DNA from 4 places in the Rahnella selenatireducens genome. Region 1 is predicted to be linked to each of the others. Evidence: predicted binding sites of a transcription regulator. Region 1 holds the regulator's gene; each other region holds the start of a gene.
What was found. Region 1 encodes PurR, which represses purine synthesis genes. Its sites were predicted from a motif close to CANGCAAACGTTTGCNTG; they were not measured.

Region 1 (7,457 bases):
GCGTGCAAATACCCGACGGCTTTTTCTTTAAGCTCAGGATCGATGTTGTGCATCAGGCCAATAAGATGGTCGCACTGATACAAGACGGCAATGATCAGCACAGAAACGCCGGAGGCCAGCCAGAATCCCTGCTGGACCTGATGACCAATTTTGTCCCGGCGTCCGGCACCGTTCAGGTGCGCGATGGTTGGCGTCAGCGAAAGTAATAAGCCGTGGCCGAATAAAATTGCGGGTAGCCAGATTGAGGTGCCGACGGCAACTGCAGCCATATCTGTTGCGCTGACCGAGCCTGCCATGATGGTATCCACCACGCCCATAGAGGTCTGGGCTACCTGCGCAAGTATGACCGGGATCGCGAGCGCTAATAAGACCCGCGCCTCTGCAAGGTACTTCTGCACTGATACACCTTTTTTGTTGATTATATTGAATAAAAAACGCCACGCAGGGCGGCATTAAAGAGTGGAAAATAGCCAGAAGATTGTACATCTTCAATATTTTTAAGCAAACAATGCTGTTAATGACCGGTTAAATAATGAAATCCGTCAATATGAGACTATTTTTGCCCACAGAGAATTGGCTTTCAATTAATTCTGCGGCAAACTGAAAGAAACGTCGGCTTAATAAAGCAGATTTAAAATTGAGGAATAGGCTATGTTTACCGGAATTGTTCAGGGAACCGGAACGGTAGTGTCCATTGACGAAAAACCGAATTTCCGTACCCATGTAGTTAGCTTGCCCGAAGATATGCTTGATAACCTCCAGCTAGGTGCTTCTGTCGCGCACAACGGTTGTTGTCTGACAGTCACAGAAGTGAAGGGAGATTTGGTCAGTTTCGATCTGATGAAAGAGACCCTGCGTCTGACTAATCTTGGTGATCTCAAGATTGGCGATCAGGTTAATCTGGAACGTGCTGCGCGTTTTAATGACGAAATCGGCGGGCATTTAATGTCCGGGCATATTATTTGTACGGCTGAAGTGGCGAAGATTCTGACGTCAGAAAATAACCGTCAAATCTGGTTCCGCATGCCGCATGAAGATTTGATGAAATATGTATTACATAAAGGATATATAGGGATTGATGGCATCAGCCTGACGATTGGCGAAGTCACCCGCACCCGTTTTTGTGTGCATTTAATTCCCGAAACACTGCAAAGAACCACGCTGGGAACGAAGCGTCTCGGGGATAAAATTAATATTGAAATTGATCCGCAAACGCAGGCCATCGTCGATACCGTTGAACGCGTGCTGGCCAGTCGCGAAGCTGCAATTGCCACTGCGCAGGCAATGATCGAAAGGGCTGAATAATTATTTTCAGCACGTGTGTGAAGAAGCACCAAAAGAAAACCGGACATTCATGTCCGGTTTTTTGCTTTTATGGCACAGCATTACTTGTCCGAGTTAACGCGGGACGCGCATACCGCCATCCACACCTTCCGGACTGAACACAACTTGCCAGAGCTGAATGTCACGAGCCCTGAACGCTCCCGCGCAGGCATTCAGATAGTAGGTAAACATCCGGTGGAAACGATCGCCGTAACGTTCTGCCAGTTCTGGCCAGTGTTTCTGGAAACGTTCATTCCAGGCCATCAGGGTACGGTCATAATCTGCGCCGATATTGTGCCAGTCTTCCATCACGAACAATGACTCGCTGTTTTGAGCAATTTGCTGGACAGACGGCAGGCAACCGTTCGGGAAGATGTATTTATCGATCCAAGGATCGACACTCAGATTTGTTTTGTTAGAACCGATGGTGTGCAGCAGGAAAATGCCGTCAGGTTTGATATTGCGTCTGGCGACATTAAAGTAGGTGTCATAATTTTTTGGACCCACATGTTCGAACATGCCGACAGAAACAACGCGATCGAACTGATCGTTAAGATCGCGGTAATCCTGAAGCAAGATGGTGACGTCCAGGCCTTCGCAGCGTTTCTGAGCCAGTTTTTGTTGCTCGGCAGAAATTGTCACGCCGACAACGCTGACGCCATAATTGCGGGCTGCAAACTCAGACAATCCGCCCCAGCCACAACCGATATCGAGTAAACGCTGGCCCGGTTTCAGTTGCAGTTTATCGCAGATCATTTTGAGTTTAGCTTCCTGCGCTTCTTCAAGCGTCGTGGCGTCTTTCCAGTAGCCACAGGAATATTGCATATATGGGTCGAGCATCAGAGTGAATAAATCATTACCCAAATCGTAATGTTCTTTCCCAACGATCCACGCACGTTTGCGGGATTGCAGATTGGTTAGGCGTGCAGCTGCGATGCGCAGTGTATCTTTGAAATGGTGGGGGAGTTTATTTTCCAAACCTGCACGGAGAACACGCTGGAAAAATATATCAAGGCGCTCACATTCCCACCAACCATCCATATAGCTTTCACCCAGACCCAAAGAACCTTCCTGTAAAACACGCTTGAAGAAGTCAGTGTTTTTTACTTTAAGGTCGAAAGGGCGATTACCGTTAACCTGGATGTCTGCCGTAGCCAGCAATTCACTGACTATCCGATACCACTGATTGTCCTGAATGCTTTGGTCTTCTATACACGATGAACTCATAGCTTCTCCATCACTTTCTCTTCTGACTTATTAACCTGCCGGGAAAAGCAAAGGCAATTTGTGCAGGTCTTTATGAGAACAGACGACTCGCGCCACGTCCGATATTCGACACCTACAGAGGAAATTTAGAAGAACACCCGCACACAAATGGCGTGCAGGAAAATCATCCTTGAAAAATAAACCAGAATAAATAGTGTGACGCGACCCTCGCGCCGGCGCTAAGTATGTAATAAAAGTATTGTAAAAATGCTATTTTATTGGGTTTTGTTGAGTATAGGCTCGCTGGCAGGCATTCTCAATAGTTAATCGCGACGAATGAAAATGTCCATTAAGTGATTGTTACTTAAGGTCATTATTGCGATCAGTTCGCATGCCTTGCTTGCTGTTTCTGCTCCGGTTCCTGTTCACCGGATTGCCCTTCTTCCTGACGCAGTGACAGCCAGCGGCCTAAAACTACCAACAGTAGTGTAGACAGCATCGTGGTGACTGTCGCCATGAGTGGTTGCACAATAAATGCGGAAACCAGCAGACTCGCGAGGAAACACAAACCCAACTGCAGGGTATTTTGCAACGCCGCGGCCTTACCTGTATTAGCAGTAAATGGCATTAATGCATTTGCGACAACAATGGGATAAATCGCGCCATTCACCAAAGCCATCATACAGAACGGAATTAACAGGCTCATCAGCCCGGCATCAGTAAATATAGCTACGCCGAACAGACCCGCAACACTGACGCCATAACCCGCCAACAGCCACGGCAGGATCTTATTCCCATCCGTTTTACTGATCAGTACGCGACATCCAAAACCGCCCAGCAGGAAAGCAATGGTCTGAGGAACATAGCTCAGGCCAATCACGCCCGGCGAATATCCCATGTCGCTGAGAATAAATGGAGAACCGGTCAGCCACGCGAAAAAGCCAGCAGAGCAGGCGGCATAAATCATCACATTACCGCTGTAAACCCGCGAAGCAAGAAGCTTCGCGAAACCGGCTTTATCTTCAGGGGCATGAACCTCCGGTGTCTTTTCGCGCAGAGTGAACGTGGTGATCAGCAGGATAACGGCTACGCCGGTCAGCAGAACGAAAATCGCCTCCCAGTCAAAATGATTAAGAACCCATGCGCCCAGCAGAGGGGCAAGCGCGGGGGAAAGCGCCACCAGCGGCATGATGCTGGCAAAGGTTTTTTTAGCAACATCGGCAGAAAAGCGATCTACCACCAGCGCCTGCCAGGTGACGGCGGCAGCACAGACGCCGACAGCTTGCAGGAAACGTAGCGCCAACAGGGCACGGACATTCTCAACCCACAGTACGCCCAGACAACCGACGACAAAGAGCGCTAAGCCGATCAGCAATACCGGTTTGCGACCGATCTTGTCGGACAGCGGCCCCCAAACCAACTGGCCGATGGCAAAGCCGCCCAGGAAAATGCTCAGGCTGGCGCTGATCATGCCCGGGCTGGTCATCAGGCTGGTTTGCATCGCGCTGAAGGCCGGAAGGTACATATCGGTCGCTAAAAAGCCAAGCATGCTCAGCCCGGCAAGATAGAGCATAAATCCAAGTGAGGGTTTCATTATTGTCTCTTTAATTTATTTAGTGCAGATGAATTGACGCAGAAATCATATCGGATGCGGAGTTTAACGCTTGGATAACAGGCTTGTGAAACGCTAATATTTGCATTCTGCTATCAAAAATATTGAAGGCTAAACAATGTGGTCCGAATATGCACTTGAAGTCGTGGACGCCGTCGCCCGAACAGGCAGTTTCAGCGCAGCCGCGCAGGATTTGCACCGCGTGCCGTCGGCCATCAGTTATACCGTGCGCCAGCTTGAACAATGGCTGGCCGTTCCTTTATTTGAGCGCAGACACCGTGACGTTGTTCTGACGCCCGCAGGGAAAGTTTTTGTCGATGAAGCACGGATTCTGACAAAAAAAATGATAGCTACCCGTCGCCAGTGTCAGCAGGTCGCAAACGGCTGGCGCGGAGAATTACGGGTGGCCGTCGACCGTATCGTTAAACCTGCGCGGACACGGCGGCTGGTGCTGGATTTCTACCGCCATTTCCCCGATACCGAGCTCATCATTCATTCGGAAGTCTTTAACGGTGTCTGGGACGCGCTGGTCGACGGGCGGGCAGATGTCGCCATCGGTGCGACGCGGGCGATCCCCGTCGGAGGGCGGTTCAGTTTCCGCGATATGGGTTTTATGGACTGGCATTGTGTGGTTAGCGTGCAACATCCGCTGGCGCAGACGTCGGGAATACTGAATGACGATCAGTTGCGGCCTTATCCTGCGCTTTGCCTGGAAGATACATCGCGGACATTGCCGAAACGCGATACCTGGACGCTGGATAACCAGCGGCGGCTGGTGGTTCCCGACTGGACGTGTGCGGTGGAATGTCTGAACGAAGGTTTATGTGTGGGGATGATGCCGGTTCACCGCGTGACGCCGTGGATTGAACAGCGGAAATTGCAGGTACTGTCGCTGGAAAATATCTTCCCCGACAGCCCGTGCTGCCTGACGTGGGATCAGAGCAATCCGTCGCCTTCGCTGGCGTGGCTGCTGGAATACATGGGCGATACGGAAACGATGAACCGGGAATGGTTGCGCGGCTGAAAAGAAAACGCCTGCATCGCAGGCGTCGAGTGAGAATTAACGGCGGTAATCCCGATACGGGCCGTCGGCCACAGAACGGCGCTCAACCAGTTTCGGATGCACTTCAATGGTCTGCGACTCTTCGCGTTTGCTGATAATTCTGTCCAGCAGCATGGTAAAGGCCATTTCGCCCAGACGTTCTTTTGGCTGATGAACTGTCGTCAGCGCCGGTGAGAAATAGCGCGCGTTACGCACGTTATCGTAGCCAATCACGGAAATATCCTGCGGTACGCGCAGGCCCAGTTCATCGGCGGCACAAATTGCGCCCATTGCCATTACGTCGCCGCCACAGAATACGGCCGTCGGACGGTTTTTCTGCATCAGAATTTTATGCATGGCCTGATAGCCCGATTCCGGCTCAAAGTCGCCCTGAACGACCCACTCTTCACGAAGAGGAATATTAGCTTCCGTCAGTGCTTTCACAAAGCCCTGAAAACGGCCGCCGCCGGTGTTTCGCGCCAGCTGTCCCGGGATCACGCCGATATCGCGATGACCGCGTTCAATCAGATAACGTCCGGCCATATAACCGCCTTCGAACGCGTTATCGATAATGCTGTCGGTGAAATTCTTACGCGCTTCGCCCCAGTCCATCACAACCATCGGGATGGAACGGTATTCTTCAAGCATATTTAGCAATTCGTCCGGATATTCCGCGCACATCACCAGTAAACCGTCGACGCGTTTTTGCGCCAGCATTTGCAGGTAGGCCTGTTGCTTCTCCAGATTATTGTGTGAGTTACACAAAATCAGCGTATAGCCTTTTGAGAAACAGCTGTTTTCCACGGCCTCAATCACTTCGGCGAAGTAGGGCGCTTCACTGGACGTTGCCAGCAGACCGATAGTTTTTGTGTTATTGACCTTCAGGCTGCGTGCCACAGCGCTGGGTGAATAGTGTAATTCTTTGATTGCAAGGAGAACCGCGGCTCGGGTTTCTTCGGCGACGAAACGGGTTTTATTGATGACGTGCGACACGGTTGTGGTGGAAACGCCAGCGCGCTTTGCGACATCTTTAATCGTTGCCATGTAAAAAATGACTCCTGTGCTCACGTGTTTCAGCACGTTAGCATTATGTTAATCGTTTGCTTGCGTGGATTTAACTGCGGACTTCGAAAAGGGCAGTGAAATCGTTGGGTGGATTCTTCAGAGTAAGGCGTGAAATGCTCTCGGGTGAAATCGACCGGCACACAGGCGTGGTAACCGACAATTTTCACTTATAATGCAGGAAAGTGGAAGTAAAATTGTCATGAACCTACTGTGATTCAGCACAAGATTTTAAATGCGAATTATGAGAAAATGCGTTGGCACACATTTAGTGTGGCTAAACCAACGCCACAATTTGATCCGTAAGGGGGTTTGATGGACAGCAACCTGAAATTTTCTTTGATCACTACGGTCTGCGCTTTGCTCGTGATTATTGCTTTCAGCTTTACCGCAGTGATGAACTGATTTGTGCGAAAGCCGCAATAAAAAAGGGCGATTACCTATAACAGGAATCGCCCTTTTCAATTTTACGCAGTCACCCATTCCGCCGATACTCTTCCCTGCAGAAACTCTTCGTTAAATGCTATTCAATGGCTGATTAGCGAAACTTCAGACTTAACGAATTGTTTATTATCGGATTGTCTTAGGGGTCATTACCCGTCGTGCGCCTACATAATGATCTTGCCAGTAATCGTCACCCAGTGAGGTGATCTTAATGTCTTCGCCGGTGCGCGGTGACTGGATAAACTTCCCGTTTCCTACGTAAACACCGACATGGTCTGCGGCGCCGCGGTTATTAATCCGGAAGAACACCAGATCGCCGGATTCTAATTCACCCCGTTTGACCGGAGCCGCATCGCGCAAGTGGTACATTTCATTGGCTGTGCGGGGCATTTTAATACGGATCAAATCTTTGTATGCGTAGTAGACCAGTCCGCTGCAATCGAAACCTGTATTCGGTGACGTTCCGCCCCAGCGGTAAGGTTTGCCGACCTGGTGCATCAGCTTGGTCATCGCGGTTTGCTGCGCATGCTGATAACGTTTTTTGTGTGTTGCGCTGAGCGTTATCGGCTTACTGTCTTCTTCACGTAACTTTTTGCCTTTGCGGTGGCGACCATACGCTTCTTTTTTACTGGCCTTTTCACTGCTGTTTTTGGCGAGAGAACGGTTTTTCGTTTCTTTCTCTGCTTTTTTCTCAGCCCGCGTTGTCTTGAGTGTCTTTTCTTTTTTACTCTCGGCCCGCGTCGTTTTTACTGTTTTTTCAGAAGGCGT
Region 2 (7,457 bases), on a different contig from region 1:
AATTTCACGGAACAACAGCGCCGCTGGCTGCGGGAAAAACCGGAGTTCGCGGCGGCACGTGAAATTTTTGTTCAACTGCAAAGCCTTAGTAACGGTTTGCTGGATGACTGCGAGTGCGAATTTTTTACCCTGATGCTGCGCATGTTAAAAAACCACAGTTACCAGAGTTCCGGTTCGACGGAAGATCAGCGTCTCCTGCTGGAAATTGAGAATATGGTGGCGCGCTTTCAGGAAATCGCCGGCATGAAATTCAGCAGCTACGAAGGGCTGGTCGGCCAGCTTTTCGCCCATCTCGGCCCGGCCATAGAGCGCTGCCATTTCGGTATTGGTATCGATAACCTGATGCAGGAAGAAGTGAACCGGATGTATCCGCGTCTGGTGCGCACCACGCGCGAAGCGCTGAAAGGGTTTGAACATGAATATCTGATCAGTCTTTCAGAAGATGAAATCGGGCTGGCGGCGATTACGTTTGGCGCCTGGCTGATGCAGGGAAATGCCTTGCAGGAAAAACAGATTTTGCTGCTGACGCATGACAATCCGCAACTGGAAGAAGCAGTCGAGCAGCAACTGCGTGAAGCCACGCTGCTGCCGCTCAATATCAAATATCAGACGCTGGCGGATTTTTATCAGTTCGGCGCGCCGGGCGGCGTGGCGATGATTGTCACGCCTTACGCCATCCGCAGCACCGACGCCGATCCTTTAGTCATCCACACTCAACTGCCGCTGGCGAAAGAGCAGCGAAAACGTATCCGCTCGCTGCTCGAAGCTCCCTAGCTGGCTGTCTCAGCCGGTGCTGTAGGTGTGACGTTCGGACGCAGGAAAATCGCCGGAACCGCCAGCACCGCCATCACCCAGAATAATCCGGCGTGAAGATGTTCGAACAGGAAGCCGGAAACCATCGTCATAATGGCCACGCCGCCTCCCATCGCCAGCGCGGAATAAACCGACTGCAACCGGATCACCTGATCGCGCGGGCGTGAAGCGATGAAGCGCATACCTGCCAGATGACAAACGGTGAACGTGCCGCAGTGCAGGATCTGAATCACGATCAGCCACGGCAGCGCGGTAAATTCGCCCATCATGCCCCATCGGACAACGCCACACACCGCCGACAACAACAGCAAATCCCGCGCCGACCAGCGCCGGAAAAGCTGATGGCTGAAGGTAAAGACCAGAACTTCCGCCACCACGCCCAGCGACCATAAATAGCCGATGGTCGTTGAGGAATAGCCGACGTCCTGCCAGTAAATCGCACTGAATCCGTAATAAGCCGCGTGCGCCCCCTGCAATAACGTGACGCACAACAGGAACCGCCAGACCGGCTTTTCGCCCAGCAACGCTTTCCACGAAATGGTCGGCGCACCGTTTTCGCGCGGTACACCCACCGGCTTCACGCTCGGGCGCAATAGCATGCCGAGCAGCATCGCCGCGATACCCGCCGTCAGCGTATACAAAATCGCGTTATGGCCGTAAACCTCAACCAGTTTGCCGGTGACCGCAGAACCGATGACGAAGGCAATCGATCCCCAGACGCGCACTTTGCCGTAATCCATATTGATCTGGCGTTGCAGCGTACCCGCTAATGCATCGGTCAGCGGCACTAACGGCCCGAAGAACAAGCTAAAACCGGCAATGTTGATCATCAGCCACGCCCAGCCGTTCCCAAACCAGAACCCGACGGCAAACGCCAGCGTGAGCAACGCAAGAATACGCAGCCCGGTGATGAGATGAGACGGGTCTTTAATCGACGGAGAAATAATTAACGTGCCGAGAAAACGGGCGACTAAACCGGCACCGAGCAACAGGCCGATGCTTTCGGAGGAGATTCCCTCACCTTTTAGCCATAAGCCCCAGAAGGGAAGAAAAATGCCGTAACTGAAAAAATAAGTGAAATAACTGAGTGCAAGCCAGCGCGTGGAACGCAATTCCATAAATCCTCCGGTGTGAGGCCAATACTTTGACAAAGCTCACAATCGCTAGCAATCCGCAGACGAACTCTGACTCCCATAATGTCTGCCAGCTCACAAATTCTGATACATGCCCATAAAAAAACCCGCCGGAGCGGGTTTTAGCAGCTTAACGGCTCCGCAAATATTATGCGTAAACCGGGAAGCGTGCACAGATATCGAGAACTTTCTGTTTAACGCGTTCGATAGTTGCTTCGTCGTTCACGTTGTCCAGCACGTCACAGATCCAGCCAGCCAGTTCACGGACTTCAGCCTCTTTGAAGCCGCGACGGGTAACAGCAGGCGTACCGATACGTACACCAGAGGTGACGAACGGGCTCTTCGGATCGTTTGGCACGCTGTTTTTATTCACGGTGATGTTCGCGCGGCCCAGAGCAGCATCGGCTTCTTTACCGGTCAGGTTTTTATCGACCAGATCCATCAGGAACAGGTGGTTGTGCGTACCACCGGAAACCACTTTGTAGCCACGATCCAGAACCACAGCAACCATCGCCTGCGCGTTTTTAGCAACCTGTTGCTGGTACGCTTTGAACTCAGGTTCCATCGCTTCTTTCAGTGCTACCGCTTTACCGGCAATCACGTGCATCAGCGGGCCACCCTGGCCGCCAGGGAAGACAGCGGAGTTCAGTTTTTTGTAGAACTCTTCGCTGCCGCCTTTCGCCAGAATCAGACCGCCGCGTGGGCCAGCCAGCGTTTTGTGCGTGGTAGTGGTAACGATGTGTGCATGTGGAACCGGGTTCGGGTAAACACCCGCAGCAATCAGACCGGCAACGTGTGCCATGTCGACGAAGAAGTACGCGCCAACGCTGTCTGCGATTTCGCGCATTTTTGCCCAGTCAACGATACCGGAGAAGGCTGAGAAGCCGCCGATGATCATTTTTGGTTTGTGTGTTTCGGCCTGACGTTTAACGTCGTCATAGTCGATGTCGCCGCTTTCGTCGATGCCGTAAGGCACCACGTTATACAGTTTACCGGACAGGTTGACCGGCGAGCCGTGCGTCAGGTGACCACCGTGGCCGAGGTTCATCCCCAGAATGGTGTCGCCCGGTTGCAGCAGTGCGGTGTAAACCGCGAAGTTAGCCTGTGAGCCGGAATGTGGCTGAACGTTAGCGAAATCAGCACCGAACAATTCTTTTGCACGGTCGATAGCCAGTTGTTCAACGATGTCGACGTACTCACAACCACCGTAATAACGTTTGCCCGGATAGCCTTCGGCATATTTGTTGGTCAGCTGCGAACCCTGAGCCTGCATAACGCGCGGGCTGGTGTAGTTTTCTGACGCAATCAGCTCGATATGTTCTTCCTGACGAACAACTTCTTTTTCCATTGCTGCCCACAGCTCAGCATCATAATCGGCAATGTTCATTTCACGCTTTAACATCCGCATCTCCTGACTCAACAAACTAAAAATAAACGCCCCTTCCGGGTTCTGCGCAACAGTGTAAATGTTTAGGCCGCCTTCGGATAGGGTCAGTTTCAGGTTTTTAAGCAAACGATTGGCTCCAGATGCAGCAAGGCTTTGATCTGCGAACCTCTGCCCATAATCAAGGGAATTTTATTCACCTGAACATGGTCAAATTTCAGCTTTGTGAGATACCGCTCACCGGAAAATAGCCCTACCCCTTTTGGGGGTGTTTACAGAAATTGTGGGTTTATATAAGATGCATGTAAAATACATGTTATAATTTTTCATTCTAAATAACCTTAAAGTCATTGGAGCTGCGGCAGTTTCAAGGACGAAGGGGAAGGAGTTCACTATGCTAGATGCACAAACTATCGCAACCGTTAAATCCACCATTCCTTTGCTCGCGGCAACCGGCCCGAAACTGACGGCTCATTTCTACGATCGCATGTTCGCGCACAATCCCGAGCTTAAAGACATCTTCAATATGAGCAACCAGCGCAATGGCGATCAGCGTCAGGCACTGTTTGATGCCATCTGCGCTTATGCGGCGAATCTCGAAAATCTGGCGGCGCTTTTACCCGCCGTGGAACGTATCGCGCAGAAACACACCAGTTTTATCATTCAGCCGGAACAGTACAACATTGTCGGTGAACACCTGCTGGCAACGCTGGATGAAATGTTCAGTCCCGGTCAGGAAGTGCTGGAGGCGTGGGGCAAAGCCTACGGCGTGCTGGCGGGCGTTTTTATCAATCGTGAAGCAGAAATCTATAAAGAAAGCGCCGAAAAAACCGGTGGATGGAGCGGCACCCGTGAATTCCGCATTGTGGAAAAACAGCCGCAAAGCGAACTGATTACCTCTTTCCTGCTGGAACCCGCTGATGGCAAGCCGGTGGCAGATTTCCAGCCGGGGCAATATCTGGCGGTTTATATCCGCGATGCTTCCCTGGAAAATCAGGAAATTCGTCAGTATTCCCTGACACAAGCACCGAACGGTAAAACGTACCGCATCGCAGTAAAACGTGAAGGTCAGGGCGCGGTTTCTAATTTCCTGCATAACTTTGCGCTGCCGGGCGATATTATTCACCTTGCCGCGCCGCACGGTGATTTCTTCATGGATGTCAGCGAAACCACGCCGGTCGCGCTGATTTCCGCTGGTGTCGGTCAGACGCCGATGTTAGGCATGCTCAGCACGCTGGCGCAGCGCGGCCATAAAGCGCCGGTTCAGTGGCTGCACGCCGCCGAAAATGGCGCGGTTCATGCGTTTGCCGGTGAAGTGAAAAGCGCGCAGACACAACTTCCGCAGCTGGAAAGCCATGTCTGGTATAATCAGCCGCTGACAAGCGATTTACCCGGTGAAGATTTCCAGTATCAGGGGCTGATGGATCTGAGCAAAGTCAGCGAAAAACTGACCGATCCGGCAATGCACTTCTACCTGTGCGGTCCGGTGGGCTTCATGCAGTTTGCTGCAAAACAACTGCTGGCACTGGGCATTGCGGAAGCCAACATTCACTACGAATGTTTCGGCCCGCATAAAGTCATCTGACTTTGAGAATACTCGCGCTGAAAAGTAAAAAGGCTGACGCAATGTCAGCCTTTTCTGTTTCAGACTCTGAATAAAATCAGATAGCCTCTTCGTCCTGCTCGCCGGTGCGGATACGGACTACGCGCGCCACGTCGAACACGAAGATTTTGCCGTCGCCGATTTTGCCGGTCTGCGCGGTGGTCATGATAGTTTCAACACAGGTATCCACGATGTCATCTGCCACAACAATCTCGATTTTTACTTTTGGCAGGAAATCGACCATGTATTCCGCACCACGGTACAGTTCGGTATGACCTTTCTGACGACCAAAACCTTTTACTTCGGTCACAGTCATCCCGGTGATCCCAACTTCAGCCAGTGCTTCGCGGACGTCGTCGAGTTTGAATGGCTTGATAATCGCATCAATCTTTTTCATGGCGGACCCTTATAATCATTCGTTTGCTCTCCGCCTTCCTGAGCGGCAGCATGGTTCACAGTCTGGTTTCGGATGCCGGAGCATGCGAAGGCGCTAAAGGTATCATAGTTCAGCGGCAGGAATGTACCCGATGCCGCTGAAAGTAAATTCACGTTACTCTTTAAAATCCGTGGCTTCCAGCTCGTGGCGGGAAAGCAACTTGTAAAATTCGGTGCGGTTACGCCCGGCGATACGCGCCGCTTGTGTCACATTGCCTTTGGTTATCTGCAAGAGCTTACGCAAATAATTCAGCTCGAACTGGTTTCGCGCATCAGCAAAAGTTGGCAATGCGGTGTTCTCGCCTTCCAGCGCCTGCTGCACCAGTGCCTCACTGATGACCGGCGCGGAAGTCAGCGCTACGCATTGCTCGATCACGTTCACCAGCTGACGCACATTGCCCGGCCAGCTCGCCGCCATCAGCCGTTTCAGCGCATCGGTGGAAAAACTGCGGACGAACGGCTTGTGCCGCTGCGCCGCCACGCGAAGCAGATGGTTTGCCAGCAGCGGAATATCTTCCGCCCTTTCGCTCAGCGTCGGCAATTTCAGGCTCACGACGTTCAGACGATAAAACAGATCTTCACGGAACTCGCCTTTCTCCATCGCTTTCGGCAAATCGCGGTGCGTGGCAGAGATAATGCGCACATCGACGTCGATATCCTGATTGCTGCCCAGCGGACGGACTTTGCGCTCCTGCAAAACGCGCAACAGTTTGACCTGCAATGACAGCGGCATGTCGCCGATTTCATCGAGAAACAACGTTCCGCCGTTCGCCGCCTGGAACAGCCCTTCACGGCTGCTGACCGCACCGGTAAACGCGCCTTTGGCGTGGCCGAATAATTCAGATTCCAGCAACTGTTCCGGCAGCGCGCCGCAGTTGATAGCGATAAACGCATTCTTTCCGCGCGGGCTGGCACCGTGGATCGCCTGCGCAAGCACTTCTTTACCCGTGCCGCTCTGGCCATTAATCAGCACGCTGACATCGGACTGCGCGACCATATTGGCCTGCTCCAGCAGACGCAACATCAGCGGACTACGGGTCACAATCGACTCGCGCCAGCTTTCATCCACCGACGGGCTGGACTGCGCCAGCGCTTCATCAATGGCTTTATATAGCGCATCGCGGTCGACCGGTTTGGTGAGAAACCCGAAAACCCCCTGCTGCGTGGCGGCAACCGCGTCGGGAATTGAGCCGTGCGCCGTCAGAATAATGACCGGCATTCCCGGCTGAAATTTCTGGATCTCAGCAAAAAGCGCCATGCCATCCATTTCATCCATGCGTAAATCGCTCAGCACCAGATCGATTCGTTCGCGATGCAATACGCGCAACGCTTCAGCCCCGCTTTCGGCAGTTGTGACACGAAAACCTTCACTGGTCAGACGCATGCCCAGCAGCTTTAACAGGCTGGGATCGTCGTCCACCAGTAATAAACTTGCTGCTTTACGTATCGTCATTTGGCGTTCGACTCCTTTGGAGGCGGCACGTAAGTTTCTGCCGGTTTCACCGTGGATCCGGTCGCCGGTTTTGACGACGAGGTCGCGTCGTTGTCCGGCAGATCGCCCTGGATCTGCTTACGCGAGGAAAGCTGACGCTCGATATCGGTCAGGTTTTCCAGCTTACGGCGGGTATCGGCTAAATTATTTTCCAGCACCAGTTGTTCAGCGGCCATTATCTGAAGTTTGTCTTCACTGACCGCCTGCTGACGTGCGTTACGCGCCTTCTCATCACCAAGCACGACTTGCAGATTCTGGCGCTCACGCCACAACTGCACCAGCGGGCGAATGGATCCCGGCATCTGGCCGCGGAATTCGCTCACTTTGGCCAGCAATGCCCGGCGCTGCTGTTGATCCGGTTCAGCGCCAGACAGCAGAATGCTTTGCTTGAAGACCTGATCCCAGCGGGTCGCCGAAATCTGCTGCGCCTGGAAACGCGCCTGCGCATCGCTCATGCGATCGGCGCAATCCATCGCCCGCAGCCAGTACAGCGAGTTGGTCATCGCTTCGCCGTCATCCAGCGTCCATAGGGTTTCGCAGGGGGCGATACGGAAATCAATGACTTTGCTGTCAGGCACAATCTGGTCGGAAACTTGC
Region 3 (7,457 bases), on a different contig from region 1:
GCAACAACCGCACGTTCGGAGATTGCTGGCGCAGATGAAACGCCATCCACAAGGCCGCGCCCGACGCGACAATCGCCACAACAACGGACAATGCCACCCAGCGGTAATCATAAATAATCGGTGGCATCATCAGCATGGCCGCCATGCCGGTGTAATGCATGGCGGAAATTCCGCCGCCCATCAGCAATGCGCCAGCCAGTAAACGCCGCGTCGGTAAGTGTGGCAGGCAGACCAGCCACAGCGCGAATGCTGAAGAAATAATGGCGATCAGCATAGAAAGCAGCGTGATAAAGGGGTCATAACCCATTGGCATTGCGGAATTAAAGGCCAGCATGCCGATAAAATGCATGGACCAAATCCCGATGCCCATCGCAATGGCACCTCCACTTAACCAGAGACGGGAAGCCTTTCCCTCTGTCGTGGCAACCCGGCCAGCCATATCAAGCGCGGTATAAGAGGCAAGCATTGCAACAATGAACGAAAACATTACAAGCACATTGTTGTAATTACTGGAAAACATGTAAGGCTCCACGGAGGCAGGGGGGGCTATTTTGGATTCGGCGATAATGGCATTAAGATTTATTAAAGGCGAATGAAGTTACGATAATTTTTTTCGTGTAATTAAGATTAATCCGTAAGTAATTTTAATCAAATGAAAATAATTTCCCGTCTCCTCTGTCTGTTAATAAACCTGAGAAACATCAAGGTTTTTAAATGAATATGATCCGGCTTTTCAGGCCTTGTCTATAGTTAACAAATAATTAAATGAAACAGGGTGGGAAATATTTATGATCACAGTGCATCATTTGGATAATTCACGTTCACAGCGAATCTTATGGATGCTGGAGGAACTGAGCGTTCCTTACGAAATTCAGCAATATCAGCGGGATAAAAAGTCGATGCTGGCACCCGCTGCGCTGAAAAAAGTCCATCCTCTGGGTAAATCGCCGGTGCTGGAAGACAACGGGCTGATCCTCGCGGAGTCCGGCGCTATCATTGAATACTTGCAGGAAGTTTATGATGAAGACAGTACGCTGAAGCCGTCGGCCTTCGCTGAGCGTCAGCAATACCGTTACTGGATGCATTATGCGGAAGGTTCGCTGATGCCGTTGCTGGTAATGAAACTGATTTTCAGCCGCTTAGGCAAACCGCCGATGCCGTGGCTTATCCGTCCGCTGGCGGGCGCAATCGGGAAGGGCGTGCAGAAAAACTATCTGGATAAACAAATTTATACCCATATGGATTATCTGGAGAAACACCTTGCCATCCATCCTTATTTCGCCGGGTATCAGTTCAGCGCGGCAGATATTCAGATGAGCTTCCCGATAGAAGCTATCAATGCCCGCGCCGGACTCGGACAATACCCACACTTAAATGCATGGTTATCAAATGTGACCGCGCGTCCGGCTTATCAGAAGGTGCTGGAAAACGGCGGACCTTTCACGATATTGCGTTAAGTCCGGAGTTATTTTGTTGCGCCCGGACGAGGAGCGAATGTCATCACGGGCGCAATATTATAAACTCACTAAATAATCCTGTTTTCCCCGTTTTTCTTTTCCCTTTTGTGGTCGCCAAAAACGCAGATGCGCAACCGATACCGCACAGCAAATCGCCAGCCGGCTGAATTTACATCACAACCGCGTTTTTATTGACCGGACAACGGTAAATTGTCTTCGAACGTAGTTGAAATGTGGGGTTTAAAGGCCGGATAATCGTTTGCTTAATTTTTCAGACCCGCCATACGCGATGTGAGTTAAACGTTTGCCTTGTAGATCTGACGCTGATTTCGGCGGTTTCAGGCTACGGGTAAGGAAGCGAACGTGCAGAAACGAATTCATAATGACCACGCCGGCTAATCAGTAAAGACATTCAGAGGATTTTCCATGTCGAGTCAACACCCTCAGACGGGCAGCGCTGTTGCGCCAAAAGGTCCGTTTGATGCATTTTTCAAAATCAGTGCGCGTGGCAGCAACGTCCGTCAGGAAGTGATCGCCGGTTTAACGACGTTTCTGGCGATGGTTTATTCGGTGATTGTGGTGCCGTCCATGCTGGGTAAAGCCGGATTTTCGCCAAGCGCGGTGTTTGTTGCGACCTGTCTGGTTGCCGGTTTTGGCTCGCTGCTGATGGGCTTGTGGGCGAATCTGCCGCTGGCGATTGGCTGTGCGATTTCCCTGACTGCATTCACGGCATTCAGTCTGGTACTCGGCCAGCACATCAGCGTACCGGTGGCGTTAGGCGCGGTATTCCTGATGGGCGTTTTGTTCACGATTATCTCGGTCACCGGCATCCGGTCGTGGATTTTGCGCAACCTGCCGACCGGCGTTGCGCATGGTACCGGTATCGGTATCGGCCTGTTCCTGTTGTTAATTGCTGCCAACGGCGTCGGCCTGGTAGTGAAAAACCCGCTGGATGGTTTACCGGTCGCTTTGGGCGCATTTACCTCTTTCCCGGTTGTGATGACCTTGCTCGGTCTGGCGGTGATTTTCGGCCTTGAGAAACTGCGCGTTCCCGGCGGTATTCTGCTGGTGATTATCGCGATTTCCATTGTTGGCCTGATTTTCGACCCTGCGGTGAAATATCAGGGCCTGTTCGCGATGCCTTCGCTGGCGGGCGCAGACGGTAAATCCGTCATTTTCGATCTCGATATCATGGGCGCGCTGAAAGCCGCCGTGCTGCCAAGCGTTCTGGCGCTGGTCATGACGGCAGTCTTTGATGCCACCGGCACCATCCGCGCCGTCGCCGGGCAGGCAAACCTGCTCGACGAAAACGGTCAGATCATCAGCGGCGGCAAAGCCCTGACGGCGGACTCGGTGAGCAGCATTTTTGCCTCGCTGGTCGGCGCTTCTCCGGCGGCGGTTTACATTGAATCCGCGGCGGGTACGGCGGCAGGCGGCAAAACCGGCCTGACGGCCACCGTCGTTGGCGTGCTGTTCCTGCTGATGTTGTTCCTGTCTCCTCTGTCCTATCTGGTTCCGGTTTACGCGACCGCGCCAGCGCTGATGTACGTCGGTCTGCTGATGCTCAGCAACGTGACCAAACTGGATTTCAACGACTTCGTCGACGCGATGTCCGGCCTGCTGTGCGCGGTATTCATCGTGCTGACCTGTAACATCGTTACCGGCATCATGCTGGGCTTCAGCGCGCTGGTGATTGGCCGTATCTTCTCAGGCGAATGGCGCAAGCTGAACGTCGGAACGGTGGTTATCGCTGCCGCCTTAGTGGTGTTTTATGCCGGAGGATGGGCGATCTGAATGCCAGGCCGGGCATTCGGGGCGGTTTTCAAACTCTGACCGAGGAGATTTCGGTTTTTCATGTGCGGTTATCACATGGCCTTTCGCGCCGAAACTGAGCAGAGAGGAAAGTGCTTTTCCTCTCTGCACTCTCCTCGCTTTTTTTTACTGCGCGCTGTCGCTGGCTCGGCAAACTTTCTGAAAGCGTCAGGTGAATTTTTATCGATATATTACAGTCATTTGGTTCGCTCCTCCCCCTGCGAAGGGGGAGGTTGGGAGGGGGTTTAGCAAACCTCTGAGTCGCTAAAACCAACACACCATCCCGGCCTTCCCCTCGTGAGAGGGGAAGGAGCAAATCAATATCAGCCTGCATGTATCAACCGAAGTGCATAGCCAGTAGCCGCTTTCAAAACGACGTGGAGTGAGCGGTGAGAAACGGCGAGAGTTTTTTCCGAGCTGGTTAGAACCCGAAACGAGAGTACCGCGCAGCGGCGGCGTTTGCGGCAATAGCTGTTTTGCCTGAAACATAGCCAGCGAGCGGTAGCGCGCAGTAAAAGAGCCGGAGATTTTTAAGAGGCGCGGCGATAGGCGCCTCTTAAAGCCAGTTTGGGTGGTAACCCAAGGTCTTGAACTTGAATTTAGTTTTTAAACAGCTCTGCGCAGCCCCCAACCGCACGCATCGATTTAAATCATGTCCTCTTTTGATCTACTATTCCCTCTGTATGTGTCAGACCCCGTCTGATTGAAATCATAAAAACAAGAGTCTAAGGAAAGCATGGAAATCTTCTTTACCATTCTGATTTTGATTCTGGTGGTGTCGCTCTCCGGTGTCGTCACCAGAATGTTGCCGTTTCAGGTTCCTCTTCCATTAATGCAGATCGCCGTCGGTGCGGTGCTGGCTGTGCCGAGTTTTGGTCTGCATGTGGATTTCGATCCGGAACTGTTTCTCGTCCTCTTCATCCCGCCGCTGCTGTTTGCTGATGGCTGGAAAACCCCGACCCGTGAATTCCTCCACCACGGGCGCGAAATTCTCGGGCTGGCGCTGGTGCTGGTGTTACTCACCGTCGTCGGTATCGGTTATCTGATTTATATGATGGTGCCGGATATTCCGCTGGTTGCGGCGTTTGCGCTGGCGGCGGTGCTGTCACCAACCGATGCCGTGGCATTGGGCGGGATTGTGGGCAAGGGCCGCATTCCGAAGTCGATCATGGGCGTGCTGGAAGGTGAAGCGCTGATGAATGATGCGTCCGGCCTGGTGTCACTCAAATTTGCGATCGCCGTGGCGATGGGCACCATGATTTTCACCGTCGGCGGCGCGACCGTTGAGTTTCTCAAAGTCGCCATCGGCGGCCTGATGGCGGGTGTCGCGGTGACGTGGCTGTACAGTAAATCGCTGCGCATCATGAGCCGCTGGAGCGGCGATGATCCGGCGACACAAATCGTTTTCCTGTTGCTGCTGCCGTTCGCGTCTTACCTGATTGCTGAACACATCGGCGTGTCGGGCATTCTGGCCGCGGTCGCCGCGGGGATGACCATCAGCCAGTCGGGCATTATCCGTAACGCGCCGCTGGCGATGCGTCTGCGCGCGAACAGCGTCTGGGCGATGCTGGAATTCGTGTTCAACGGCATGGTGTTCATCATGCTCGGTTTGCAGTTGCCGGGCATTCTTGAAAATTCAATTGATCAGGCCACGCATGATCCGTCAATCGTCACCTGGCACCTGTTTGCGGACGTCGGGATTATCTATTTTGCGCTGCTGATCCTGCGTTTCGTCTGGCTGTGGGTGATGAAAAACTTCAGTAACCGCTTCCTGAAAAAGAAACCGTTGCTGTTCGGCAGCTACAGTACGCGTGAGCTGTGGGTCGCGTCGTTTGCCGGTGTTCGCGGGGCGATTACCCTCGCCGGTGTGCTGTCGATTCCGCTGTTCCTCGCCGATGGTTCGGCCTTCCCGTCGCGTTATCAGCTGGTGTTTCTGGCGACGGGCGTCATTTTGTTCTCCCTGATTGCCGGTGTGATTGCCTTGCCGTTCCTGCTCAAAGGCGTGGTCGTGGCCGACGGAACGACCTATCGTGAAGAAGAGCGCATGGCGAAATCCGTGGCCGCCGAAGTGGCGATCGAAAGCCTGCATAAGATGGAAGAACGTCTGGCGGCGGATACCGAAGAAAACATCGATGAACAGACGCTGAAGGAAATCAGTTCCCGCGTGATAGGGACACTGCGACGGCGGACGGCGAATCGCGATGATATGGAAACCGCGCTGAAACTTGAAAACTTAGAGCGACGTTTTCGACTGACCGCGCTGCGTGCCGAGCGCGGTGAGCTTTATCATCTGCGCGCAACCCAGAAAATCAGCAATGAAACGCTGCAAAAACTGCTGCACGATCTCGATTTGCTGGAAGCGTTGCTGGTCGAAAAAGAAGTCTGACACAACGGTTTTCCGGCGTTAATCTGCCATAAAAGGCTTTCCGCTAACGTTGCGGGAAGCCTTTTTTTTAGAGATTATGCGGGGCGTAGTGCCGTGGTGAGATGTTCTGAACACCGTGCGCTGCGTGCGTTCTGCCTCAGCGCGTAAACACACCAGAAACTCAGTCGCCTACCAGTGGCAATCGTAGCGATTTACCTTGTTCAGCAACTTGCTGTGCCAGCGCTTTCCTGAGGCGTGACAATACTTTCGAACCACGTCAGTTCAGAGAGTTTGGTTTGGATCCACTGTTGGGAAAATGCCTCGCCCAGCGCCGCGGTTAAATACGGGCATTGCCGGAATTCATCAAGGGCGTGCTGCTGGAATAAAGGCAAAACGGGTGAGCGGGCCGTCAGATCGGCAACCGGGTCGTCTTCTATTTTCTCCAGCCCGTAAAGCATGCCTGTCAGTATGGTGGCCATCGCCAGATAAGGGTTGGCATCCGACCCCGCCAGACGGTATTCAATGCGGCGATGCGCTTCGCCTGAACAGGGAATGCGCAATGCCGCAGAGCGCTGATTAACGCCCCAGGAACTGAACAACGGCTCATTAAGGTTTTTCCTCAACCGTCTGAATGAATTGACGTTGGGTGCCAGAATCGCCATAGACGCGGGCATCAGGTTAAGCATGCCGGCGAGACACAGACGCATCATTTCATTGAGGTTTTGGTCGCCGGAGGCAAAAACATTATTGCCCTGTTCGTCGTTCAGGCTGATATGAAAATGCAATCCGCTGCCTGACATCTGCGAATATGGTTTAGCCATGAAAATGGCGTTGAATCCAAACCTGTGGGCGACGGTGCTGGTTAAGCGGCGAAGCGCCAGCACGCTCTCGCAGAGGTCGACGACTTGCCCCGAGTGTTGCAGATTTAATTCAAACTGACCGGCTTCCGCCTCACAAACAATGCCCGATAAAGGCAGGTTTTGCCGCGTCGCCATCGTCTCAAGTTCTTCAATAAACGCGGTATGTTCTGACGGAACGGCTAAATGGAAACATCCGGAGTTTTGAATGTTACGGTTTTGGAAGTCCTCGAGATAAAACTCAATTTCGGGCGCAATCACCGGATACAAACCATGTTCATGGAATTTACTCAGCACGTTTGCCAGGATAACGCGTGGCTCAAGTGAATAGGGATTTCCCTGATCGTTTTTCATGGTCAGTAATATTTGTGCATTTTCAGCCGGATTATGGCCGCACGGGCGCAGAGTGCCTGCGACAGGAAAACAAATTCTGTCCGGCTCATTCACTGCCAGATCATCATTCAGCGTACTTTGCACTTTGCCTTCTTTGTCCATGGAATAAACGGACTGAGGAAAATACGCGCCTTTTTCCAGTGAAAGCAGCGAGGTGATATTCATTCTTTTCCCCCTGAACGAACCGTTGATGTCATTAAGATAAACATCAATATGTTTCGTGTTCGGGTTGTTTAATAAATAACGTTCTGCTTCCTGACGGAAAATACTGTTATTTCCCTGTGACGCATTTTCAGACGTCAGCTGGCTTTCATTGGCCACTAACTTTGAAATTATCGGAGAACTGAATAAAACAGGTGAGTGTTTTAATAGTGAAGGCTTGAATGTCGGATTCATATTTTTCTTTCACGCATACCTTTCGGCGATAAATTCAGATTAATTTATGCGCAGGTAAAAGGATATATCGGCAACATAAAGATTAAAGTTGTCGCCGTAAAAAAAGTATAAATACCGCGTTCAGGGTTGCGGCCAGTAATCCCGGCACAGCGCAATCCACGCCTGTGCGCTGTGGGA
Region 4 (7,457 bases), on a different contig from region 1:
ACGAGCCATAATGGCCGACGTCATGAACGTCCAGACCCAGCCAGTGAGACAGGCCGTGCATGAAGAACTGACGGTGCGCCTGTTCGGCATACAGCGTGTCGACATCGCCTTTCATCACGCCAAGTTTCAGCAGACCTTCAATCATCACACGCACGGCCGCTTCGGTCGCCGCCTGGATGCTGCTGCCCGGCTTTAAAACGTCCAGCGCTTTGTATTCTGACGCCAGCACGATGTCGTAGATTTCGCGCTGCGCTTTGCTGAATTTGCCGTTCACCGGGAAGGTACGGGTGATATCGCCCGCATAGCCTTTATATTCGCAACCTGCGTCGATCAGCACTAAATCGCCGTCACGCATCTCACATTCGTTTTCGGTGTAATGCAGAATGCAGCCATTTTCACCGCTGCCGACAATCGTGTTGTAGGAAGGAAAACGCGCGCCGTGGCGGTTGAATTCGTGATGAATTTCGCCTTCGAGCTGATATTCGAACATCCCCGGACGGCATTTTTCCATGGCGCGGGTGTGTGCCAGCGCGGTGATTTGCCCGGCACGGCGCATAACCGCGATTTCTTCGGCGGATTTGAACAGACGCATATCGTGAACCCACGGACGCCAGTCAGTGATGGTCGCGGGCGCGGCGAAGTTCTGACGAAAACCTTTACGCAGTTTTTCCATCGCAAGATTAACGATTTCATCGGCATAGGCATATTCGCCCTGCGCGTGATAGACCACATCAAGGCCGTTGAGCAGTAGATGAAGCTGGTCGTTGATGTCGCCGAAAGGCAAGGCTTTGGTCACACCCAGCTTAGCCGGTGCCGCTTCCTGCCCCAGACGACGCCCGAACCAGATTTCAGCGGTGAGATCACGCACGCGGTTAAACAGCACGCTGTGGTTATGATTTTCATCACTTTTGACCAGAATCAGCACGGCTTCCGGTTCGTTGAAACCGGTGAAATACCAGAAGTCACTGTTCTGACGATACGGGTATTCACTGTCGGCGCTGCGCGGGGCTTCGGGGGCCGCAAAAATTATCGCAGCACTTCCCGGTACCATTTTCGCTAACAGAGCCTGGCGACGGTTCTCGATCTCTTGCTGAGTCATCACTTTCTCCTGAAATCGTTTTAGTTCGTTATTATTAAATGTGTTCTCAAATAATCAGTGCAACGTGCGGGTGTTTTCCGGTGCAGACGGCAGGCTGTGGCCAAATTCGCCAAAGCACAAAATGGCTGCCACACGGACGTACTCCACCACTTCCTCTAAAGATTGCGCCAGTTGTTCCTGATCTTCATCTTCGTCGTAGCCAAGTTGCGCGATGCTACGCAAATCATCGATGGCTTCGCCGACTTCGCCTTTCACTTTCGCAAGTTTAGGCTGCATCATGCCAAGGCCGAGCAGGAAATGGTTGACCCAACCGGCGAGCGCATCGGCACGTTCGAAGACGCTTTTGTCATCATCGGGCATCATCATTTTAAATTCGAAGCTGTCATCTTCCAGCGTATCGGAGGTGACTTTACGTAGCTGTTGCAGCAAATCCGCCAGCGTATGCGGGAAGGCCAAACCTTCATTGGTCAAATCATGAACCATCGTCAGCCAGCTGCCGTCGCGGTTGCCGCCACACAGTAAGCCACTGATCAGACCGTGCATTTCTGCTGCGGTCAAAGCAACCGATTGTTGTTTCAGGTTTTGATCCAACGAATCGTAAGTAGGGTAAGTATTCTCAATAGACATGCGCATTCGCCATCGTTGGCAGGTTAAGTTCGTGTTATGCTACCACCAAGGTCTGTCGTAGTACCAGATTAGCAGCCCGCAATCAGGCTCACTTTGGCCTGAATGGCACACCCTGAACAATCGGGCAGCAGTCAGCCGGTCAAGGGGTTGTAACCTGGTATTGAGATAGTTATAGTGGCGCCCGCTTCCAACATCCTGCGCCAGGTCGTAGTGGTCACGTTGGGGCGGACGAATAAATCAGCAGGAAGGTGGCATGTCTGCACAACCGGTAGATATTCAAATTTTTGGTCGCTCGTTACGGGTGAATTGTCCGCCAGAACAACAGGAAGCACTGAATCTGGCAGCTGAAGATCTTAATCAGCGGTTGCAAGATCTTAAAGTTCGCACTAGAGTCACCAATACAGAGCAACTGGTTTTCATCGCGGCATTGAACGTATGTCACGAACTTGCTCAGGAAAGGTTGAAAACGCGCGATTACGCATCCAATATGGAACAACGTATCCGGATGCTGCAACAAACCATCGAGCAGGCATTGCTCGAACAAGGCCGGATCTCTGAACGTGAAGGGGCGCCTTTCGAATAACACACGTTGCTGATGTGGCTCGTCACAGGTCAGTCAGAAGCGGTAAAAAATTTCTCTGAGATGTTCGCCAGCGGGCCCGTCCCCTGAGCCGATAATTAGTACCAACAGAATGTGATGATCCGTAATCGGTGCGCATGCTCGGTCCGTCCGAGAAGCCTAAAGATTGCGACAGCACGTTCACCTTGAACCATGGGTTCAAGGGTTACAGCCTGCGACGGCATCTCGGAGATTCCCCTTTCTTTTTGGTACATCCCTTTCTGGTGTTTGTATCTATGTCGCACACTCCTCTTTTTGCTTTTGCCCGACAAAATATCCGTACTGAAATTCGCCAGCGTAGAAAAAATCTGACTGACGGTCAGCAAACACTGTTTGCCCTTCAGGCGGCCGATCAAGTTGCCGCACACCCTAAAATTAAGTCTGCCAGCACGATTTCAGTTTTTCTGTCCTTCGACGGAGAGCTAGATACCACGCCGCTGATTCAGCGCCTGTGGCAGGAAGGAAAAGAGCTTTGTCTGCCTGTGCTGCATCCGTTTTCCCCTCACCATCTGTTATTCCTGCGCTATACGCCTGAAACGCCGTTGGTACTCAATCGTCTTAAAATCCTCGAACCACAACTCGATGTCACACAGGTTTTGCCATTATCTCAGCTGGATATCATCCTGACGCCGTTGGTCGCGTTTGACCGCCACGGACAACGTTTGGGTATGGGTGGCGGGTTTTACGACCGTACGCTGGAGCACTGGCAGGATGACGGGCCGTATCCGATTGGCTTAGCGCATGATTGCCAGCAGGTGGATACCTTGCCGGTTGAACACTGGGATGTGCCTTTACCGCAAGTGATAACGCCGGGCAAAGTGTGGACGTGGTGAAGGCCGGCTGGCTGTTAATACTTCTCTCAGATAATACTCCCCCTCAGAAAATTCCCCTTATACATACCGTTACACGCCGAAACCAATCCCTCACGGACAATAAAATCCGTCATGTCTATTATCTTCTCAACGGCCCCGCAGTGGGGCAGACACATAAACCGATATCTCTGAGGAATTAAACATGAAAAAAGTATTAGCTCTGGTTGTAGCCGCTGCAATGGGTCTGTCTTCTGTCGCTTTCGCTGCCGAAACAACCGCAACACCGGCACCTGCTGCAACTACTACCGCTGCGCCTGCTGCCAAGCACGTAACCAAACACAAGACACATAAGAAAGTTGCCCAGAAAGCGCAGGCTGCTAAAAAACACAAAAAAGCCGCTAAGAAAGCTGCTCCGGTAGCCCAGAAAGCGCAAGCTGCTAAAAAACACGTGAAACACGCTAAGAAAGCTGCTCCGGTAGCCCAGAAAGCGCAGGCTGCTAAGAAACACGTGAAACACGCTAAGAAAGCTGCTCCGGTAGCTCAGAAAGCGCAGGCTGCTAAAAAACACGTGAAACATGCTAAGAAAGCTGCTCCAGCTGTAAAAGCAACACCAGCAGCATAAGAAGTCACCAAGAAGTCTTTGTGAGGTGTTAACTCGCAATTACCAGGACTGCTAAATTTACACCCGGTTCGCCGGGTGTTTTTTTCTCCAGTTTTTATCCTGAGGTACTCCGGATGATGCTGCGCCGCTTCCAGTTCGAAATCACCCTGTCTTCACTGATCGTTTGTGGTCTGGTCAGCCTGTTCTTTTACTTCTGACATTTTCGTGAAGTGCCCTGAGATGGCGCCCGTCATCGGCTCAACGCCTTGAGCAATCTGGCAAACGACTCATCCGGTAAGATCTTCCCGTCTGCGGGAAATGGCACAAAAAAACCGCCTTTCGGCGGTTTATGTTCTGTTGCTGCGCAGGTCTGTCAGTAAAGCAAGCGAGCACGGATCGTGCCCGGAATTGCTTTCATCAGTTGCAGCGCGGTGTTCAGCGTTGTGACATCCGTTTCAGCATCGATAACCACATAACCGACTTCCGGGCTGGTTTGAAGATACTGCGCCGCAATGTTGATGCCCTGCTCCGCGAAAATCTGGTTGATGCTGGTCAGCACGCCCGGACGGTTTTCGTGGATATGCAGCAAACGGCTGGCTTTCTCGGTATGCGCTGGCAGAGAGGCTTCCGGGAAGTTAACCGCAGACAAGGTTGAACCGTTGTCAGAGTATTTCGCCAGTTTACCTGCCACTTCCAGGCCAATGCCTTCCTGCGCTTCCATGGTAGAACCGCCGATGTGTGGCGTCAGCAGAACGTTGTCGAATTCACACAGCGGAGAGTTGAACGGATCGCTGTTGGTCGCCGGTTCTTCCGGGAAGACGTCGATAGCCGCACCGGACAGATGTTTACTGCGCAGCGCATTGCACAGGGCAGGAATGTCGATCACCGTGCCGCGTGAGGCGTTGATCAGCAATGCGCCCGGCTTGATTTGTGCCAGCTGCACTTCGGAAATCATGTTTTTGGTGCCTGGTGTTTCAGGAACGTGCAGGGTCACGACGTCGCTGGTGCTGAGCAATTCTTCCAGAGTCGCAATCGGCTGCGCATTACCCAACGGCAATTTGCTTTCGATGTCGTAATAGAAGACGCGCATCCCCAGGCTTTCCGCCAGAATACCCAGCTGTGTACCGATGTGGCCGTAGCCGACAATACCCAGACGTTTACCGCGCGCTTCAAAAGAGCCGACGGCCAGTTTGTTCCAGATCCCGCGGTGCGCTTTGGCGTTGGCCTCAGGAATGCCGCGCATCATCAGCAACATTTCGCCCAGCACCATTTCGGCGACAGAACGGGTATTGGAGAACGGTGCATTAAAGACCGGAATACCGCGACGGGTTGCCGCTTTCAGGTCAACCTGATTGGTACCGATACAGAAACACCCTACAGCCACCAGTTTTTCTGCTGCCTGGAACACTTCTTCGGTCAGCTGAGTACGCGATCGGAGTCCAACAAAGTGCGCATCACGGATCGATTCTTTCAGCGATTCCGTATCTAAAGCACCTTTGTGAAATTCAATATTGGTGTAACCCGCGGCACGGAGTGTATCAACCGCACTTTGGTGGACGCCTTCCACTAACAAAAATTTAATCTTGTCTTTCTCAAGTGATACTTTTGCCATTTCCCGACCCTATATTTTTTCTGGCTGAATTCGAACTGCTAGGTGACTGCTCACAGTCAACATAACAAAAAATACGCCATCATCAATACAAACGATTGCCTGCCTGACAGCAGAAGGCTCATCGCGCCTGTTGGTTTTCAGCATTTCCTGCTGGTTAAATTTTACAGAGCAAGACGTTCAGGAGGCGTTAGTGAGAAATGTGACATAAGTCACCAAATTAAGGCTTTTGAAGAAAAGATGATTCAGTCAGAAAATTATCATCTTCATAACATTGTGTTATGACAGGGAGATGACTGGCTGCTTTCAGCAAAAGCAGCCAGATCTTCTGCTTATTGATAGGTTACTTCAGTGTGACAGTTTTTACGCCTTCAGAAGTCCCGACCAGCGCAACGTCAGCACCACGGTTAGCGAACAGCCCTACTGTCACCACGCCCGCAATTCCGTTGATCTTATTTTCCATCGCGACTGCATCCAGAATGCTCAGATTATGGACGTCGAGAATGATATTGCCGTTGTCAGTCAGAACGTTCTGGCGGTATTCCGGCAGACCACCGAGTTTCACCAGTTCACGCGCAACGTAAGAACGCGCCATCGGGATGACTTCTACCGGCAGCGGGAATTTACCCAGCACATCGACTTGCTTGGAAGCATCCACAATACAGACGAATTTTTTGGCGATCGCGGCAATGATTTTTTCACGGGTCAGCGCAGCGCCGCCGCCTTTGATCATCTGCATGAAACCGTTGATTTCATCCGCGCCGTCAACGTAAACGTCCAGAGAGTCCACTTCGTTGCTGTCGAAAACGTGAATGCCTAAGCTTTTCAATTTTGCCGTTGAAGCGTCAGAACTGGAAACGGCGCCTTCAATCTGACCTTTGATCGAACCCAGTGCATCGATGAAATGGGCGGCGGTGGATCCGGTTCCGACACCGACGATGGTGCCCGGGGTCACGTAATCCAGTGCGGCCCAGCCGACTGCTTTTTTCAATTCTTCCTGCGTCATAATGGCTTCTCTGTCTGATAACGTAAGTGGCGTGAATACGGAAAAGTGTCGGTGATTATAAAGCATGTGCCGGCAGATTGGGCAGACAAGAGCGTGACCAGATCACACTTATTAAGTGCAATTGGGTTGTAAACGCCCCGATTTTCCTCACCACAAAACCTGACAATCTGTGGCATAGTGTTCGGATAAAATTAAATCCAAGGGACAGAACTCCGATGAAACGCCCGGACTATAGAACGCTACAGGCACTGGACGCGGTGATCCGTGAGCGCGGTTTTGAGCGCGCCGCACAAAAGCTTTGCATCACCCAATCGGCGGTCTCTCAGCGCATTAAACAACTGGAAAATTTGTTCGGCCAGCCTCTGCTGGTGCGCACCGTGCCGCCTCGTCCGACAGAACAGGGGCAGAAATTACTGGCCTTGTTGCATCAGGTGGAATTGCTTGAAGAAGAGTGGCTCGGCAGTGACAGTAACAGCGACAGTAATGATACGCCGCTGCTGCTTTCGCTGGCGGTCAACGCCGACAGCCTGGCAACCTGGTTGTTACCGGCGCTGAAATCTGTGCTGGTCGATTCACCTATCCGCCTGAATTTACAGGTTGAAGATGAAACCCGGACGCAGGAACGTCTGCGCCGCGGTGAAGTGGTCGGCGCGGTGAGTATTCAGCCGCAGCCGCTTCCGAGCTGTCTGGTCGATCAACTTGGCGCACTGGATTACCTGTTTGTCGCTTCCAAACCATTTGCCGATCGGTATTTCCCGAACGGCGTCACCCGTTCCGCGCTGCTGAAAGCGCCGGCGGTTGCGTTTGACCATCTCGACGATATGCATCAGGCGTTCCTGCAACAAAACTTCGATTTGTCACCGGGCAGCGTGCCATGTCATATCGTTAACTCGTCGGAAGCCTTCGTGCAGCTGGCCCGTCAGGGCACGACCTGTTGTATGATCCCGCATCTGCAAATCGAGAAAGAACTGGAAAGCGGCGAGCTTATCGACCTGACGCCGGGCCTGTTCCAGCGCCGTATGCTCTACTGGCACCGCTTCGCACCGGAAAGCCGCATGATGCGTAAAGTCACCGACGCCCTGCT

Region 2: glyA (serine hydroxymethyltransferase) is a predicted target of PurR. The motif match lies at 3,453-3,470, and genes of this name have one in related genera.
Region 3: ACLBVC_RS17505 (NCS2 family permease) is a predicted target of PurR. The motif match lies at 1,751-1,768, and genes of this name have one in related genera.
Region 4: serA (phosphoglycerate dehydrogenase) is a predicted target of PurR. The motif match lies at 5,455-5,472, and genes of this name have one in related genera.

What each region holds. Positions count from the first base shown of each region.
Region 1 is NZ_JBKEZJ010000001.1:1,338-8,794, reverse strand. It holds gene ACLBVC_RS00050 (MATE family efflux transporter) at 1-398, opposite strand, end outside; gene ACLBVC_RS00045 (riboflavin synthase subunit alpha) at 652-1,305, shown strand; gene cfa (cyclopropane fatty acyl phospholipid synthase) at 1,399-2,550, opposite strand; gene punC (purine nucleoside transporter PunC) at 2,912-4,123, opposite strand; gene punR (DNA-binding transcriptional activator PunR) at 4,260-5,165, shown strand; gene purR (HTH-type transcriptional repressor PurR) at 5,202-6,227, opposite strand; gene cydH (cytochrome bd-I oxidase subunit CydH) at 6,561-6,650, shown strand; gene ACLBVC_RS00015 (C40 family peptidase) at 6,816-7,457, opposite strand, start outside.
Region 2 is NZ_JBKEZJ010000013.1:106,079-113,535, reverse strand. It holds gene csiE (stationary phase inducible protein CsiE) at 1-774, shown strand, start outside; gene ACLBVC_RS19590 (3-phenylpropionate MFS transporter) at 771-1,931, opposite strand; gene glyA (serine hydroxymethyltransferase) at 2,095-3,348, opposite strand; gene hmpA (NO-inducible flavohemoprotein) at 3,725-4,915, shown strand; gene glnB (nitrogen regulatory protein P-II) at 4,992-5,330, opposite strand; gene glrR (two-component system response regulator GlrR) at 5,484-6,821, opposite strand; gene qseG (two-component system QseEF-associated lipoprotein QseG) at 6,818-7,457, opposite strand, start outside.
Region 3 is NZ_JBKEZJ010000011.1:24,403-31,859, forward strand. It holds gene ACLBVC_RS17495 (putative bifunctional diguanylate cyclase/phosphodiesterase) at 1-520, opposite strand, end outside; gene ACLBVC_RS17500 (glutathione S-transferase family protein) at 789-1,457, shown strand; gene ACLBVC_RS17505 (NCS2 family permease) at 1,884-3,251, shown strand; gene ACLBVC_RS17510 (Na+/H+ antiporter) at 4,006-5,655, shown strand; gene ACLBVC_RS17515 (glutamine synthetase family protein) at 5,856-7,280, opposite strand; gene ACLBVC_RS17520 (LysR family transcriptional regulator) at 7,401-7,457, opposite strand, start outside.
Region 4 is NZ_JBKEZJ010000012.1:112,591-120,047, reverse strand. It holds gene pepP (Xaa-Pro aminopeptidase) at 1-1,099, opposite strand, end outside; gene ACLBVC_RS18795 (YecA/YgfB family protein) at 1,154-1,726, opposite strand; gene zapA (cell division protein ZapA) at 1,980-2,309, shown strand; RNA gene ssrS (6S RNA) at 2,359-2,542, shown strand; gene ACLBVC_RS18780 (5-formyltetrahydrofolate cyclo-ligase) at 2,582-3,178, shown strand; gene asr (acid resistance repetitive basic protein Asr) at 3,360-3,779, shown strand; gene serA (phosphoglycerate dehydrogenase) at 4,132-5,370, opposite strand; gene rpiA (ribose-5-phosphate isomerase RpiA) at 5,711-6,373, opposite strand; gene ACLBVC_RS18760 (LysR family transcriptional regulator ArgP) at 6,589-7,457, shown strand, end outside.